Regions from separate parts of the Blautia sp. St.27G3 genome, predicted to be linked through region 2. Evidence: riboswitches for the same ligand, from Rfam matches in the RefSeq annotation. Region 2 holds a riboswitch; each other region holds the start of a gene.

Region 1 (6,150 bases), on a different contig from region 2:
TATTATTTTAAGGCATGTCTGGTGGACTACGATAAGATGGAAAGGGCCATGCAGCCGCTTGTGAAGCTGATGGAGCGTACCGATAAAGTCGATATTATCGGACCAGGAACCGATCTTCATTTTTCGATCAAAGGAATTGGCGTATATCCGTGGCACGGACAGTGCAATATTCCAGACGGGGAGGTCTCTACGGCGCCGGTGAAGGATTCTGTCAACGGAGTCATTCACTACAATATCCCGTCGCCGTATAATGGAGCAGTCTATTCGGATGTGACACTGACTTTTAAAGATGGAAAGGTGATAAAGGCTGATTCCAATCTTCCGGATCGCATGGACGAAATTTTTGACACAGATGAGGGTGCCCGCTATGTGGGAGAGTTTGCAATCGGATGCAATCCATATGTGACACGTCCGATCTGTGATATTCTGTTCGATGAAAAAATGGTAGGAAGTTTTCATTTTACACCGGGAAATGCGTATGAGCGCAATGAGAATGGCAATCATTCCGCACAGCATTGGGATCTGATCTGTTGCCAGATGCCGGAATTTGGAGGCGGAGAGATGTGGTTTGACGGTGTGTTGATCCGCAAGGATGGGAGATTTGTTCTGCCAGAGCTTGACTGCCTGAATCCGGAAAATCTCAAATAAGAATGGATGGGCTGCCGCCGCTTCGGAAAGGGGAGGGGGTAGCCCTTTTTATAAACATCTGGAGTTTTTGGAAAAGTTTTGCAGTTGAATTAGAATATAGATGACAGAAGAAATGGGGGATTGTGGTTATGCTGTATGAAAAGCAGGAATTTACGATGAAGAATGGGAAGACTGCCGTTTTGCGGAGTCCGAGGAGAGAAGATGCCGAGGCGATGCTTTTGTATATTCGCAGGATGTCGGAGGAGACAGAGTTTGTCGGACGGTATCCAGAAGAGATTACGGAGACCTTGGAATCAGAAGCAGATTTTCTCGAACAGTGTGTGGAGAGTAAAAACAGTATTCAGATTTCGGCTTTTGTGGAGGGAGAACTTGCCGGAAATGCGAGCATCAGTCCATTTAGTGAGCGTATAAAACTGCGTCATCGTGCCGATTTTGGGATTGCGGTGCTACAGCCGTGGTGGGGACTTGGGCTTGGACGAGCTCTCACGCAGGCATGCTTGGAGAGGGCGAAGGAGATGGGATTTGCGCAGGTAGAGCTGAGTTTGCTGAAAACAAATGAAAAAGGGCTCAGGCTGTATCAGAGTACCGGATTTGAAGTGTGGGGCGAGCTGAAAAACGGATTTCATTTAAAGGATGGGACGTGTGAGAGTGAGCTGTGCATGGTAAAATATTTCTGAAAAGAAACAGAACTTTGTTTTACGGGTACATCGGCATGGACTTCACTGGAAGTCCATGCAAAAGTCCCTGGTACCATCCGGCAAATAACTGATTTTTCCGGAGATTCCGAATACCTGCTTCACATTTTTTGGAGTCAGTACGTGCTCGGGGATTCCACTGGAGGCGACGCGACCGTCCTGCATCAAGAAAAGGTGATCGCAATAGTGGGCTGCAAGGCGGAGATCGTGAATAACAAGGAGAATGGTCTTACCGCTTCGCTTCAGATAGTTTAACAGAAAAATCTGGTGGTAGATATCAAGGTGGTTGGTCGGTTCATCCAGTATGATAGTATCTGCACCCTGTGCTACAGCACGGGCCAGAAAAACCAGCTTTCGTTCCCCTCCGGAGAGTGTCTGAATGCTGCGTCCGGAAAATTCCAGGATATTCAGTTCTTCCATGGCGAGACGAATTCGCTCTTTTGATGGGAGATCTGTCTTTTTTTGGTGGTAAAGAGCCATGCCAATAATATCCTCCACAGAAAAGTCAAAAACCACAGAGGTATCCTGTCCGACATATCCTAACTTCCTTGCGACATCCTTTCGGCTGAACGATTGCAGGTTTTTTCCGTCCAGAAAAATAGCGCCGGATTTGCAGGGTACTATCCCGAATAGTGTTTTAACCAGTGTCGATTTTCCGGAGCCGTTTGGTCCGACAATTCCGGTGATTTTTCCCCGCTCTGCCTGCACGCTCACGTTGTGCAGGATTTCTTTTTTTCCATAACCGGTCTGTATATTCTGAAATTCTATTGCTGTGGTCATGCGCCACCTCGATTCTTTCGTATCATCAGATAAAAGAAAAACGGAGCTCCAACAAATGCGGTAATGATGCCAAGCGGGAGTTCGGCAGGGCCAAACAGGCTGCGCGCAGCGGCATCGGCCCAGATCAGATAAGAAGCGCCGAACAGTGCGCTCAGAGGCAAAATGATTCTGTTACTGCTTGTCCCTGCGAGCAGACGAACCATATGGGGGACCATAAGGCCTACAAATCCAATAATACCGGTGACAGAGACAAGAGATGCTACAATGAGGGCACAGATGATGAACATCATACCACGAAAGCGTTTTACATGCAGTCCCATGGCAGCAGCATCGTCGTCTCCTATCATGATAAGATTAAAATTGCCGCTCTGGCAGAAAAAGACGATACAACCCAAAGCGGTGCCGAGAGCCGGAATCCGGAGACTGCTCCACTGGGCGGAGGCAAGGCTTCCCATTTGCCAGTTATAGACAGCAGAAATGCTCTCAGGACTTTTGGCCATAAAGATTAAAAAGCTGGTAACGGCGCTCATCACGGCATTTACGGCTGTGCCGGAGAGCAGGAGGGCAACCGGCTGTATTTTACCGCCGCCACCGGCTTTTGCCATGCGATAGACGCAGAAAAAGGCAAGAAGTGCACCAAGCAGGGCAAAGGCAGTGGTGCGGTATTGTCCGCTGAAAAAGGGGAGCGGTGTCAGAAGCGCCAGAGCAGCTCCGGCCGATGCACCGGAAGATACGCCTAAAATATAGGGTTCTGCGACAGGGTTTAGGACAAGGGCCTGCATGGCTGCGCCGCAGATAGAAAGGCCGGCGCCGCAGCATACTCCGAAAAGAACTCTGGGCAGCCTGATATTCCAGATAATCTGGTAGATTGATTTATCCCATGCACCGGCAGCTGTCTGTGCTCCACTGAAAAAGATCTGATCTGCCATGACCTGATAGACTGTTTTGATGTCTATCGGGGTAGTGCCGATTGATACCACATACAGGATGGAAAAGATCAAAAATGCAGTCAAAACAGGAAACAGCAGACCGCTGCGAATATGCTTCCCCTTCATATTGTCTCCTTAAGTAAATTGCGTTTCATTGGGCTATGCGTATGAAAATGGTGTTTGATCACAGGCTCATGCCTATAGGAAGCGTTCCGGGTAGAATGCTTCCGCGAAAATCTCACATGCTTCTACTGCGCTTAAATCATGCATCGCATAAGCGAGCGGAATAATGATATAATTCTGATTTGCGACTGCCGGCACATCGGCCAGCGCTTCGTTATTATTGATAAAATCAAGGCTTTCCTGCAGCATTTCCTCATTGCCATAGTCGTTGAAGATCATAACGTCCGGATTTGTGGCAACAATGGTCTCCACGCTTGTTGTGAACCATCTGGAATCAGCCATTCCCTTTGTGGCATTGATGCCGCCGGCCAGTTCGATCAGATTGCTTTCCAGGCCCGCGGAAGTGGTATAAACTTCATTACCGCTCACGCTGTCCATAACGAAGGCGGTTACTTTTTCTTCTTCCTTAATATCAGCTACAGAGGCTTCAATCGCGGCAATCTGTTCTTTTGTCTCAAAAATCAGTTTCTCCGCGCGCTCTTCCACTTTGAAAATTTTCCCCATATTCTCAATATCCTGATAAATACTGTCCATTGTTTCATCTTCCACGACAGTACCGGTGAGCACATACGAGGTGATTCCCTTTTCTTCAAGCATATCGTACGTTCCCCAGCGGTCTTCCTGGAATGCGCTGACTTCCCCAACAATCAGGTCTGCACCGCAGGCAACTGCGTTTTCGTGTGAACGCTCAATCTCCGGGATCCCTTCAAAGAGCTCGGCTACGCCTTCAAGCGGCGAGATACGGCCCTTGTTGTTTGTGCTTGTACCGATGATGTACTGGTCAAGTCCGAGTTTCATCAGTACCTCTCCACTGTAACAGCAAAGGATACCGGTCGGCATTTCCGTGAAGGTCAGAGTGCGGGCACCGTTTTCGATGGTTACTTCGCTGTAATCTGCTGTCTCACTGGCAAAAACCCCCGTACCAAAAGAAGACAGAATCATCATACCTGCAAGTAGTGATAGAACAAATTTCTTTTTCATTTTGAATCCTCTCTTTCTGCTGTGTGAAATGACTGGACTGATGCAGAAGTATGCGGTACTGCAACAGTCTGTACGCATAAAAAAAGAGCCTTTTGGTGGCTCATCAGATCTGAGAAGTAAAGTGAAAATATAAAACTTCACAATCTGCGCACAGCAAAAAAGCATTTCTGCTATGTCTATGTAAGCCTCCCCACCGAAAGCAACAGTATTGATAATATAGCAGGTCTCCTGACTCGACTTCATCCTACTTTCTCCGTCTTCCCGGTTTTCCAGTGACTTTTGGGAGAGTTCGTCTGTCACACAGTAGCGGGGGCTGTCAAAGCTTCTACTTTGTTCCCTTTGCCCCAAAGGGGGCAGCCTTTCGGCACTATATTAACATACGCAGTATTTTTATGCTGTTTTTATCTTAGTATAGAGAAGCGTTTGCTGTCAAGTACAACTTTTATAGATCCGAGTCCCATTTATTTTGTTAGAAAACGAAGGAATTCACAGTATTTTCACATATTATGTATTGACCTGTAGCTTAGTCGAACTGTTATAATGTTACCGCCAACTGGGGGACCAATGTGTCCTGGCTGGCGGTAATATCGTTTGCGGGCAGAAGTTTGAGAAGATAGGATGAGGAAGAATGAAATTCCGGATTTTGGATATTCTGTATTTTGTTAGCAGATCGTGAAATATTGATAAGGAAAAGCAGGGAGAAAGAGAATGCGGTTTTTTGTGAGAACGGCGGGAATCTTTATGATTCCACTTTACATTTATTTGTATTTTATTATCAGAAGGATTCAGATACTGCTGTTTGGCGGGAAATGGAAGTATGTGCAGATGGTGCTGGCAGTGGTACTATCTGTGCTGGTGATTCTTCCGGCGCAGAATCTGTTTGGTTTTTGGGCGCTTATTGTTCTGCATTTTCTTGCAGCGTCGGCGATTGTGGATGTTGTGAGACTGGTTCTGAAAAAGTCAGGACACGGATTTCACAGGTACGTGGAGCTTGCATGGCGCAGCGGTACACTGGCAGCAGCGGTCACGACTGTTGTTCTTGGGTATGCATATTGGAATATGCACCGGGTGGTTGTGACGGAATACACGGTTTTTACAGAAAAGGAAATCCGGGAAGAAGGATATGACCTTGCCTTTTTGTCAGATCTGCATTTTGGGACAACCATGAATCCGGAACAGCTTCAGAATTATTGTGAACGTATAGAGAAAGAACAGCCAGATCTCGTTGTGCTTGGCGGGGACATTGTAGATGAGGCTTCGACGCTGGAACAGGTGAAGGAGGCGTTTAGATGCCTGGGTCAGATCAGAAGCACGTACGGAACGTATTACGTTTATGGCAATCACGACAAGGGGCGCTACTTGGATGCGTGTGATTTTACGGAAACGGAACTGGAGGAAGCGATTACCGCAGCAGGAATAAAGATTTTGGAGGACGAGACGGCTTTGATCGGCGAAGAGCTCTGTGTGGCCGGCCGGCGCGACCGGACGGATGCCAGGAGAGATGAGATGGAGCGCAAGTCATCTGAAGAACTTCTGGCGGATGTTTCTGAACAGCGATTCTGCATTTTGACAGACCATCAGCCGCGGGAGATAGAAGAAAATGAACAGGCCGGATATGATTTGATGCTTTCCGGGCATACGCATGCCGGTCAGATGTGGCCGGTGGGACTTATTACTACTTTATTCGATAAAGATACGTTTAACTATGGCAGAAAAACAATTGGCGATATGGAGCTGATTGTATCGTCAGGCATTGGAGGTTGGGGATACGCGTTTCGAACCGGAAAGCACAGCGAAATTGTCGTTGTGCATGTGGCCGGGAATCCTGCATAGAAGACAGCTTTCCAGCTTGACTTCTATGGGAAAAAAAGCATATAATATCAAAGAAAACGCTCAGAGATCCGTTTGCACTGTAAAAGGATAAGGCACATTAT
Region 2 (6,150 bases):
GCCGTTCATCTCGGCAAATTCGCCTTCGAGTTCGCTGGCGCGGATTCCGTCCTCATCAGAAAAATCCTCTTTGGCGTAGATGGCGTCCTTTTCCTTCATAATATCATAGAGACGCTGGTTGCCCATGATAACCGTGTCGAGTACCGGATACTCATCGTATTTAAAATGATCCTGTTCCAAAACGGAGAGACGCTGACCAGGCGTCATGGACACGTCGCCTTTTGAAGTTTCGAGCTTTCCGGAAAGGATTTTCAGGAACGTTGATTTTCCGGCTCCGTTGGCACCGATCAGGCCGTAGCAGTTGCCTTCAGTAAATTTGATATTTACATCTTCAAACAGAGCTTTTTTTCCGATTCGCAGAGTTACATTGTTTGCACTAATCATATTTTACCCTCATTTATATTGCTGTTATTATATTGCACTGTCTCTTATTTTACTGAAAAAATCGAAAAAAGCAAGGGAAAAATAGGGCAAGAGTTTACTTGTATTCGGAGATAAGTTGAGATAAGATATTCGCGCGGACAGTGTGCGCTGTCTTTCAAGGAAAGAAGAAGCAATAATGGTGAAAAGAACTGGTAAATTTAAGAGAAAAGAAGGGTGGATTATGATGAAATCCAAAGCCATGACAAAGGAATCAAAAAAGAAACGGGAGAAAGAACAGACAATTGATATGCTGCATGGCCCTCTGGCGGGGAAAATCATAAAGTTTACGATTCCGATTATGCTTTCAGGGATTTTGCAGCTTTTGTTTAATGCAGCAGATATTATTGTAGTGGGACGGTTTGCCGGAAGCAATGCGCTGGCGGCAGTTGGTTCCAACAGTGCATTGATTAATCTGCTGGTTAATCTGCTGGTGGGGCTGTCCATCGGCTCGGCGGTGGCGGTAGCCTTTTATTATGGTGCGTCAGAGTTGAATCAGGTAAAGGATACGATTCATACATCGGTGGCGCTCAGCATAGCAGGCGGGTTTGTCAGCGGAACACTGGGCTTTGTTTTCAGTCCGATTTTGTTGGAGCTGATGGACACACCGGAAAATATCATCGGACAGGCAACCCTGTATCTGAAAATCTATTTCCTCGGTATTCCTGCCATGTCGGTTTACAATTTTGGAAGTGCGATCATGCGTTCCCTCGGAGATACGAAACGGCCGTTGTATTATCTGATTACCGGCGGGATTGTAAATGTTGTGCTGAATGTGATCCTGGTGGCTGGATTTCATCTTGATGTGGCGGGCGTGGCCATTGCCACGGTAGTTTCACAGATGATTTCAGCGCTGCTGATTTTGCGGCATATGGCCCGGATGGAGGAATGCATCCGGCTTGAATGGAAAAAAATTCGGATTTCCAAAAACAAGCTTGTGCGGATTGCGCGGATTGGGGTGCCTGCGGGAATACAGTCAACGATCTTTTCACTTTCCAATGTATTGATTCAGTCGTCGGTCAACAGTTTCGGGGAGCTGGCGGTGGCTGGAAATTCTGCGTCCAGCAATATAGAAGGTTTTATTTACATAGCAATGAATTCTTTTTATCAGGCGGCCCAGACGTTTACCGGTCAGAATGTTGGCGGAAGAAAGTATGACCGGATTAACAAAGTATTTTTCAACTGCCTTATTATGGTAACGGCAACCGGACTTGTACTGGGGGCGATCGTGAAGCATTTTGCAAATCCGCTTCTGAACATCTACCTTCCAGGCAATGAATCGGCAATTGAATACGGAATTGCCAGAATCGAAATTATTGTGACGACCTACTTCCTCTGTGGAATTATGGATGTTTTTTCAGGGATGCTCAGGGGAATGGGGGAATCGGTGATGCCTATGGTTGTTTCGATGGTTGGGTCCTGTTTACTCCGTGTGGTCTGGATTTATACAGTATTTGCGGCAAACAGAACGCTTTCTGTATTGTACTGGTCGTATCCGGTTTCGTGGCTTGTTACAGAATCGGTACATTTGCTCTGTTATTTGTACGTGAAAAAGCGGTTGATACGGAACAATATGCACACAGCATGATGGAGAAGGCTGGTGGATTCTAAAAAACAAAAATGTTAACTTGTAAAACAAAATAGTTGACAAACAACTGGTGTTTGTGTAGAATGAAAAATGTCAACTAAAGAAGAGAAAAAGTTGACGAAAGAGGAGGATGCTATGGAGAATAAAAAATTGTCTACACAGAAGGTTGTGCTTGCGGGGATGATGGCAGCAGTGATGGCAGTGATGTCGCAGATTCAGTTTCCGCTTCCGTCAGGCGTACCGGTAACCATGCAGACGTTTGCAATGGCTTTGGCGGGGTATGTGCTGGGATGGAGATATGGTCTGATCTCCACGGCAGTGTATATTTTATTGGGAGCTGTAGGGGTTCCGGTGTTCGCTGGTTTTTCGGGCGGAATCGGGTTTGCCACAAGTCCCGCCGGAGGGTATATTTGGGGATTTCTGCCGATGGTTGCGCTGTGTGCATTTGGATATGAAAAGAAAAATTATGTATGGCTGTGTGTACTTTCCGTGCTAGGTCTTGCAGCCTGCCATTTGTTCGGAGTGATTCAGTTTTCGCTTGTCACCGGAATGGGATGGAAGGAAGCGTTTTTTGTGGCTTCCGTGCCGTATCTGGTAAAAGATGTTGCTTCTCTGGCAGGGGCTTACATAGCGGCCAAAGCTGTCCGGGCAGGTCTGAAAAGTGCCGGTGCACAGATGGCATAAAAGGGGAGAAAGAATTATGGAACTTCGTGCGCATCATCTGCTGTGTATTCCCATGTATCAGGGGCATGGCTATAGCGAAGAGTTTTGTGCTCATATGACAGAAGTAATAGAACGAATCAAAACGACAGAAGAGGAAATCCGGCCGTTGGCTTCTCCGGATGAGGTCTGTACGCATTGCCCAAATCTTGAGCCTGCTGTGCCAAAAGAAAAGGGAAGCAGGGGAGAGAAGCCGGAATCGGATATGGAGTTTCTTTTTAACCGTTACTGTGAACATGAACATCGGACGTCAAAAAAGGATGCTGATTTAATAGAACGGTTGGGACTGTGTTGTGGAAAAACGTACAGTCGCAGTGAACTGAAAGAGATTGTGCTGTCACATATGACGGAGGAAGTGTTCGATGCTTCCTGCGGAAAATGCGACTGGCGCAAGCAGGGACTGTGCAGCTTTGTGCTGTGGCAGAAAAAGTTCAGGGAATGCTTCTAAAAAGTGTAAAAATCCATGTGGTATTTATTGACAGAAATTGTTGCCCGTGTTATGTTAAAAAAGTAAACAATATAAAAGATGCAGCAAAGTGATTTACATTCCGCATAGATGTGGAACAGTAGATTTAAAAGGGAAGTCAGGTGAGATTCCTGCACGATCGGGTCACTGTAATTACGCGGCATATTCCATGACGTGAGTCAGCCATTGTGTGCGAGCATGAGAAGGCGGAATTGCCAGGAGGTAGAGTCAGGAAACCTGCTTTGCAGCGACAGTCAAATCTTCCCGCCAAAGATATTGCACTGGAATAGCTTAGAGGATATTAAGGATAAAGTGTCAGGCGGCACTTTACTTTTTGTGTTCAAAAGGCTTATCTGCGTTCCGGGAAGGGAACATGGAGGAAAAATGAAGAAAAGAGCAGTAAGTTTATTGCTGTGCGTGGGCATGGCAGCGTCACTGGTTACCGGCACAGGTGCGGTGGTCAGGGCAGAAGGAGAAACAGAAGTATTGACAGAAGCAGCAGAAGTGTCGGCAAATTATCCGCTGACGGTATCCACCTTCAATTATGCGAAGGAGCCGGTAGAGGAAACGTTTGAAAAGGCACCGGAGAGGGTTCTGACCTTCTGGCAGAATTCCCTGGAGACGATGTTGGCGCTTGGCCTGGGAGACCGGATTATCTGCGCGGTAGGAGTCAGCAAAGAGAGCGTTCTTCCAGAGCTTCAGGAGGAGTTTGATAAGGTCGCGTCCGGAAAGGAATACAATGAGTTTGTGGATACCAATGCGGCAATGAGCAAGGAATATGCGATTATGATGGAACCGGATTTCATTCTGGGCTGGAAATCCTCTTTTTCGGACAAAACCATCGGCGACGTGGATTACTGGCATGAAAATGGAATCCATACCTACATGGCACTGAATTCCAATGATATCAGTGAAAATCGTACTCTGGAAAATGAATATACCGATATCCTGACCATTGGTAGGATTTTTGACGTGGAGGATAAGGCGCAGGAAATCGTTGACGAAATGAAAGATGAGGTGGCGCGTGTTACGGAGGCTACCGAAGGACAGGAAAAGAAAAAAGTTCTGGTTGTGGAATTTATGAAGGATTCTATCTGGAATTATGACAAGACGACGCTTGCAGGAAATATGATAACAGAAATGGGCGCAGAGCTGCTGGATGCGGCAGGAGATCTCGGCGCTGAGGATCTTATTAATCTTGACCCGGATGTGATTTTTGTGATCGGTGACGAGACAAAAACAGAGAACCTGACAGGCGATCAGGGCTATGCAAGCCTGAAGGCCGTACAGAACGGAGCTGTATATGCCATTGATCTTTCCGATGTTTACACCAGCGGCGTACGTACAATCAACGGACTGAATGAGATCGGAAAAGCTCTTTATCCGGAGCTTTATACGGAGTAAGGATGAATAAGGATATGAACGACAAAAAAGCAGGTCTGATTAAAAAGACGCCAGGTTATGTGATGACTATGATTGTTTTGCTGATACTGCTGATTTTGTCTGTACTGCTTGCAGTAACTTTTGGCTCTGTGCGCATCCCTTTTCGGGATGTGTACGGAGTCATTCTGTATCAGCTATTTGGCATAGGAGATGCTTCTGTGTACGGAAGCGGAAAAATATACGACGTCGTATGCTTTATTCGTTTGCCCAGGCTGATGCTGTCCATGGCAGTAGGGATGGGATTGGCTGTATGTGGCGTCATTATGCAGGCGGTTGTGAAAAATCCGCTGGCGGAGCCGTATACGCTGGGCATTTCCTCAGGCGCGTCTCTTGGAGCCACAGTTGCGATTCTCCTGGGAGTCGGAGCGAGATTCGGATCGAACTATGTGGGCGTGATGGCCTTTCTGGGCGCATTCGGAATTTCCATCGCCGTTGTTGCGCTGGCGAATATCGGAGGAAGGGCAACGTCTGTCAAGCTTCTTCTGGGAGGAATGGCCTTAAGTTCTGTGTGCAGTTCTTTTTCAAGCTTTGTGGTATATTTTAGCAGCGATAACGATGCGCTGAAAAATGTAACGTTCTGGCTGATGGGCAGCTTTGCGGGGGCAAGCTGGGAAAACATTGCAGTGGTTTTCCCTATTGTGGTTCTGGCATTGCTGTTTTTCTGGAGTCAGTACCGCAACTTAAATCTGATGCTTTTGGGAGATGAGACGGCAATCACACTGGGAACCGACCTGCACAGGCTTCGTCAGGTTTATCTGCTGGTTTCGGCTGCGGTTGTGGGATTTGTCGTGTATTCCTCCGGTACCATCGGGTTTGTGGGACTGATTATCCCCCATCTGGTCCGAATGGTATTTGGCACGGATCATAAAAAGATACTGCCGATTTGCGCGCTGATCGGAGCAATTTTCCTGATTTGGGCGGATGTGCTCTGCCGTATTATCCTTCCCGGAATGGAATTGCCGGTGGGGCTTCTGACCTCTATGATTGGAGCTCCCTGTTTTATTTACCTGATGGTTCGAAAACGCTACGGATTCGGAGGCGGTGATTCATGAAGATTGAGACTAAGAAGGTGGAGCTGTCTCTGGGAAATGCGAAAATCCTGAAAGGGATTGACCTCCATGTGGGAAAAAAAGAGTTTGTGGGGGTGATCGGGCCCAATGGAAGCGGAAAAAGCACACTGCTGAAATGTATTTACCGGGTCCTGCAGCCGAGTAAAGGGGCTGTTTTGCTGGATGGCAAACCGCTGAAGTCTTATGCGGTGCGTGATTCTGCCAAGAAGATGGCAGTTGTGGCGCAGCATAATTATTACAATTTTGAATTTTCTGTCCGTGAAGTGGTTCTGATGGGCCGCGCACCACATAAACGGGCAATGGAAAGGGACAGCGCCGAAGATTATCAGATTGTCCGGGCAGCTCTGAAAACGGTGGGGATGAGTGCGTTTGAAGACCGTTCCTTTTCTACTCTGTCAGGCGGAGAGCAGCAGAGAATTATTCTGGCCCGGGCGCTGGCGCAG
Region 3 (6,150 bases), 360 kb from region 2:
ATTTGTTTTTTACCATGGCCCCATCTGCGCCGTAGTAATAGTATTTTCCATTTGTCTTGACCCATTTATTTTTTACCATGCGACCGTGCTTGGACTCAAAATAATAGATCTTCTTGTTGTAGGTCAGTCGGCCCTTCTGAACTGCTCCGCGTTTGTCAAAGGCGTATGTATATCCATTTGGAGCCTTTTTCATGCCATTCGCGTACACGGCACCATTGGAGCCTGCATAATACATATTATTCTTGTATTTAATCCATTTATTTTTTACTAGCACACCGGTCTTTTTAAAGTAATACCATTTCTTTCCTTTGTAGAGCCAGCCTGTCTGACGGACTCCCTTGGAATTGACATAGTAAGACTTTGACCCTTCTTTGATCCACTTTTTCTTTACCTTTTTTCCTTTTAAATAATAGGAATAGGTGCCATTCGAATTCTTTTTCCAGCCTGCTTCTGCACGGACACTCATACAGGAAAACATGAGTAAAAACAATATGACTGTAACAAATAGCATCCGTCTGTTCCTGTGTTTCGTAACCATCACTTTCTCCTCTGGAACTTAATAATTTCGATTTGTTTTCGTAACATTTGATTCATATTATATGATAAATATTACACTATGTCAAACAAAACCTGGCGCAAAATGAAACAATTATGTACAAAAAACCATATTTTGTTACATTTTGCGCGTACCGCTTAATAAAATTGCCGGGTTGCAGGCTGTTTATGGTTACTATACAAAAACAATATGATTAGAATATGATGCAGATAATTCTTCCCTTAGATTCATTCACAATTTTTTTCATCGTATCCTGAAGGCGCTGCTGACTTTCTTCACCAATTGAGGAAAGTTTTGCCTGAATCCCGTCTTCTACCATCTGTTCAATAGATTTTCCAAAAATCAGCGTGTTCCAGGCTCCTTCTTCAGAATTTTCATTCTCCCGCATGTAATTAATCAGATCTTCGGCCTGAGATTCACTCCCCACAATCGGTGCGATTTCAGTCTCAATATCCGCACGGATCAGATGAATCGAGGGTGATGTAGCTTTGATCTTTACGCCATATTTATTTCCCTGTCGGATGACCACCGGCTCATCCATCTGAATTTCTTCTTTCAGCGGCGTGATCACGCCATAACCGGTCTGTCTCACTGCATTTACTGCGCTGGCTACTGCTTCATATTCTTTTTTCAGGGCTGACATCTCCCTGACGATGGAAATCAGCTTGTATTCGCTTGCTATTTCCGTCCCTGTCATCTCGCTCAGCACCTGATAATACAGTGAATCCTGCATCTGGATATCAATCTCTGCATTTCCGTTTGACAGGTCGACCGCTTCAAGCTTTGCTTTTTTGATAAATTCGCTGTTTACGCCGAGCGAGTCCGCATAAATATCCCGTACCGTATGAAGCTTTTGCATTGCATTCTTTGCAGCTGCAAATAGATCCTGTTTCAGCCAATGGCCATTTTCCAGTGTTTCCGTCCACTTGGGAATCTGAAATACAACCCTGGTAAGCGGAAATTCCAGCAAAAATTCTTCAAATACAGTCTGAATTTCTTTTGTTCCAATCTGTTCACAGTTCAGGATCATACTGGAAACGCCATATGTATCATTCAGATACGCAGATGCCGCCCGTGCTTCTTCACTGTAAGGCTTTGCGGAATTCAAAATCACAAGAAACGGTTTCCCGAGCTGCTGAAGCTGTGTAATCGCTTCTTTTTCTGCCTCAAGAAAACTTTCCCTTGGAAGGTCTCCGAAGCTTCCATCCGTAGTAATTACAATCCCCACGGTTGCATGATCTGTAATTACTTTCTGTGTTCCCATTCTGGCTGCCTCGCCAAACGCCATAGGCTGTTCCTGCCATGGTGTTTTGACCATACGTGGTACACCATTCTCTTCTGTTCCCTCGGCTCCCGGCACAAGAAATCCGACACAGTCCACCATTCGTAATTTCATAACGGTGCCATCCCCTATTGCAATCTGTGCGGCTTCTCTCGGAATAAATTTGGGTTCTACTGTCGTCACTGTCTTTCCGGTTGCACTGGCAGGCATCTCATCTTTTGCCCGGTCATGTTCCTGTCCTTCAAGCTCCGGCAGTACCAAATGCTCTACTACTTTTCTCACAAAGGTAGATTTCCCTGTCCGCACAGGGCCTACGATGCCCACGTAAATATCGCCGCCTGTCCTCGTCTGAATATCCTTGTATAAATCAAATTTTTCCATCAAAAGACCCCCTGCATATACTGGTTAAATATATGCAGGGGGAATGGACCTCAGAACGCTTTTAAAGAAATTTCTTCAATCATATGAAAACGAAGACATTTTTGCCTGTATGGTAGCTTGCTTTCTAAAATGAAAAGGCGTAGCCTTTCTTTGCATTGCGGACTGCAAAAGGCTACGCCGGTCGTACAGATCAGCTTGCGGAACGTCATCTGTACGCAGCTCCGAAGGCTTACTTTTATAAAAAGCTGATGCCAGCCAGAGCACAAGGAGGTATGTTTGTGTATATCTCCATTGCCTTGAGACAACATTCCATTTTTTCTTTGTCTGACTAACCCGATACAGACAACCGGCAGCCAGCCGGTGCGGAGTGTTTTGCTTTACTCGGAAGCACTTCTCTCATATCAAGCAGGTTTCCTGGCTCACAGATCATCGCCTGCTTCTCCTTCTCGCGCTCATTGGGTACGCAATGGACTTTGAAGCTCACTCCCTGTATACAGTGACCGGATCGCTCAGGCATCGCACCTGATTCCCTTTTCAGATAAACTGCACTTGATACGGCAATTTCTCATTACACGCTAAAAATATAGCACGGTTTCTGAAAATCGTCAACCGTTTTGTGCCTTGTACACGGTCAGGCACAGCTATTCCGTTGCATTACAGTCCTGCTTTTTTTGCAGCTGCATCTACTACATGGCTTACAAGTACAGAAGTCGTAACACTGCCTACGCCACCCGGAACCGGTGTGATTGCATCTACAATCGGTTCTACCGCAGCGTAATCCACATCGCCGCAAAGCTTGCCCTCTGCGTTAACGTTGATACCTACATCAATGACCACCTGACCAGGTTTCACGTACTCAGCGCCAACTACGCCTGCACGGCCTGCGGCAACGATGATGATATCTGCCTCTTTTGCAACTGACGGCATATCTACTGTTCTTGTATGACAAACAGTAACGGTCGCATTTTTCTTGATCAGCATCATGGCTGCCGGTTTCCCTACTACAAGACTGCGGCCAATTACAACCGCTTTCTTTCCGGTACAGTCGATTTCATAGTGATCAAGAATTTCCATACAAGCCTGAGGTGTGCATGGCGGGAAACCAATTGCCTTTCCAGTAAATACACCGGACATGGAACCGTCTGTCATACAGTCTACGTCCTTTGCCGGATCAAGCGCATTCTCAATCACGCTCTGATCCAGGTGCTTCGGAAGCGGACGGAACAGAAGTACGCCGTGAATTGCGTCGTTCTTGTTTACATCATCAATAACTTTCAGAAGCTCTTCCTGAGAAACATCACCCGGAAGAAGAATTTTTTCACATGCAACACCGAGTGTTTCACAGCGTTTTGTAGCGCCTCTCTCATAAGAAATATCACTTTCATTTTCTCCGACACGAATGATTCCAAGCGTCGGTTTGATTCCTTTTGCCTCAACCTCTGCTACCTTTGCTTTGATTCTTTCGTTCAAAGCAGCGGTAACCTCTTTACCAAGTAACTGTTTTGCCATTGTTTTGCTCCTTTCATCCGCGGTCATCCAAATCCGCAGTTTCTCTATTTCAGACGTCCAAGTACGCTCTCAAAAATTTCATCAGCCATCGGCGGATATTTCGCCAGCATTGCATCCGCTTTTGCATTCAGCTCTTCTGCATATTCTCTGTTTGCCATGGATTTTGTATTAATATAAACATTCAGACTGGCTCCCATCAGAGCTGCCTTGCAAAATGCAGCGCCCACGCCTGCATCACTGATTGCTAACGCAGAACCCTTTGCGGCAAACTCTTTGATCAGTTCGATTGCCTCACAGCATTTCTCCATGATCTCCATCGGAACAGAGCATGCATCCTTCAGAACAATCTCCATCACACGAGCTTTCTCTGCCTTTTCTTCTTCCGTTGCCCTCGGCATTCCGTATGCCTTGGAAAGCGGCTCAAATACTTCCGCATCACGCTCTACCAGGGTCAGAAGCTCTTCCTGAAGCTTATCGCATTTTGCCTTCAGTTCATACATCTCTGCTTCAACATCAGCGTACTTCTTCTTGCCAACGGTCAGGCTTCCCACCATATTTCCAAGCGCGGTGCCCACTGCGCCAACCAGTGCCGATGCGCCGCCGCCGCCCGGAACCGGAGCCTTAGAAGCAAGTACTTCAACAAATTCATTACATGGTACTGTTGAAAATCCCATTTATTCTATCTCCTTCTAAATTTTTTTAATTTCCAAATCATTCACAAACACAATAACACCTATTTTTATGATAAAATATGTTATAATTTGTAAATTATTATCGAAGTCAGCTCCCTGGCAGAATACCTGTCCGCGAGGTGACTTCTTTGTCGGAACCCCGCGGACAGGTATGCTGCCAGAGGGCGTCCGATCATCACACACTCTTCATTGTCCCAATCACCACATCGCAGGCGACAACAAGATCTTCCGCGTGAAAAGCTGCCGGGAAATTGTCGCTGAACAGAATCTGAGAAGACGGCGGAAATTCTTCGTCTCCACCCCATATCTGAAACCGAATAAAAAATCCGTCAAACAGCTCAACCTCATATCCGGCATCTCCGGCCTTGATGGGCTTTGCATGCATTTTCTCAAACGCAGAACAAAATGCATCAATTCTACTCCCGTAGGAGAATGCCAGCCGCGCCATACACCGACCGCTGAACTGTCTGTAGTACACTTCTCCCCACGGAACCTCGCGATAGGTCAGAAACTTTCCTGTTCCGGGAACCTGGCAGCCGTGGGTCAGAAAACGTATCATCAGAATCTGCGCCGCCGTAATCGAAAGTAACGGACAAAAACCATCCTCCTCCTGCGTCCGGACAACGGAAAATTCAGGAAAAGAAACTTCATACTCTTTTCCAAGAAAACGGACAAGAAAGCACTTTTTTTCTTCCAGATAAGGAAATCCCGTACGCCTGGAAATCTCAGAAGGATTCATGCTCCGGTATTCTTCTTTGTAGTGTTCAAAGGGGACGCGTTCCTTGTTGTCCTTTTCGTATTCGATATTCATGTTTGTCTCCTTGCTCTGTCAGATCTATTGCATTTCCATAATTTATTTCATTTCCAATGAGGGAAATAATCCTGCATCCGTATGCGGCAAGAAACAGCAAGCCACAAATTCATCCATATACGTCGGCTCATTGCTGAGCTCCAGATACGTCATATTGTGAGCAACCTCAGCCACCTTTTCCTCTGCCGAGACAGAATACAGCATCGTATAAGCACCGGACAGGGATGAATTTCCAATATATAAAAACTTTTCCAACTCAATATCCGGGAACATACCTATGCTCACTGCATTTTTCATATTGATACCACTTCCGATTCCGCCCGCAACAAGCACACGATCAATCATACTCACGTCGAAATCAAGCGATTGCAGCATCACACGGATTGCTGAGAAAATAGCGCCTTTTGCACGGATAAAGTTATCAATATCCACCTCGGTCAGCTCAATATCCTTAACCGATGCCGCTTCTTCTTTAAAGGCCAGCACATAGCTTCCCATGCCATACTCATCGTGGCGAATCCGTTCACCCTCGCGAATAAACTTTCCTTTCGGGCTGATGATTCCGCATCGGAACAGCTCACTGATGATATCAATAATACCGGAACCACAGATGCCGACCGGCTTCTGTCCCGCATCTCCAACTATTTTGAACGTTGGTACCATCGTTTCCCGATCGATTTCACAGGCTTCAATTGCTCCGTCCGTCGCACGCATACCACAGCTAATATCGCCGCCCTCGAAAGCAGGCCCTGCGGAGCAGGCACAGCTCATCATAAATTCTGCATTTCCAAAAACCAGCTCTCCGTTTGTGCCCAGGTCAATGAACAGAGACATTTCCTCACTGTTCCAAATGGTACTCGCCAAAGTACCAGCCGTGATATCTCCTCCGACATAGCTTCCAATATTTGGCGCCATGATG

What was found. A riboswitch is a leader RNA that binds a small molecule or an ion and turns the genes downstream of it on or off. The one in region 2 is predicted to bind cobalamin.
Region 1: it holds a riboswitch for cobalamin, as region 2 does, so the genes downstream of both, AC6I2O_RS16820 (ABC transporter substrate-binding protein) here and AC6I2O_RS12460 (ABC transporter substrate-binding protein) in region 2, are expected to answer to the same signal.
Region 3: it holds a riboswitch for cobalamin, as region 2 does, so the genes downstream of both, spoIVA (stage IV sporulation protein A) here and AC6I2O_RS12460 (ABC transporter substrate-binding protein) in region 2, are expected to answer to the same signal.

Annotation. Positions count from the first base shown of each region.
Region 1 is NZ_BAAGFO010000003.1:578,194-584,343, reverse strand. Features, by position in the region: gene AC6I2O_RS16840 (aminopeptidase) at 1-648, shown strand, start outside; gene AC6I2O_RS16835 (GNAT family N-acetyltransferase) at 777-1,325, shown strand; gene AC6I2O_RS16830 (ABC transporter ATP-binding protein) at 1,368-2,123, opposite strand; gene AC6I2O_RS16825 (FecCD family ABC transporter permease) at 2,120-3,178, opposite strand; gene AC6I2O_RS16820 (ABC transporter substrate-binding protein) at 3,251-4,216, opposite strand; cobalamin riboswitch at 4,418-4,603, opposite strand; gene AC6I2O_RS16815 (metallophosphoesterase) at 4,925-6,049, shown strand.
Region 2 is NZ_BAAGFO010000002.1:613,513-619,662, reverse strand. Features, by position in the region: gene AC6I2O_RS12480 (ABC-F family ATP-binding cassette domain-containing protein) at 1-384, opposite strand, end outside; gene AC6I2O_RS12475 (MATE family efflux transporter) at 605-2,008, shown strand; gene AC6I2O_RS12470 (biotin transporter BioY) at 2,144-2,692, shown strand; gene AC6I2O_RS12465 (DUF1284 domain-containing protein) at 2,709-3,176, shown strand; cobalamin riboswitch at 3,246-3,453, shown strand; gene AC6I2O_RS12460 (ABC transporter substrate-binding protein) at 3,579-4,598, shown strand; gene AC6I2O_RS12455 (FecCD family ABC transporter permease) at 4,613-5,689, shown strand; gene AC6I2O_RS12450 (ABC transporter ATP-binding protein) at 5,686-6,150, shown strand, end outside.
Region 3 is NZ_BAAGFO010000002.1:252,426-258,575, forward strand. Features, by position in the region: gene AC6I2O_RS10825 (cell wall hydrolase) at 1-538, opposite strand, end outside; gene spoIVA (stage IV sporulation protein A) at 750-2,219, opposite strand; cobalamin riboswitch at 2,607-2,787, opposite strand; gene AC6I2O_RS10835 (bifunctional 5,10-methylenetetrahydrofolate dehydrogenase/5,10-methenyltetrahydrofolate cyclohydrolase) at 2,874-3,728, opposite strand; gene AC6I2O_RS10840 (cyclodeaminase/cyclohydrolase family protein) at 3,773-4,402, opposite strand; gene AC6I2O_RS10845 (DUF3786 domain-containing protein) at 4,596-5,231, opposite strand; gene acsV (corrinoid activation/regeneration protein AcsV) at 5,274-6,150, opposite strand, start outside.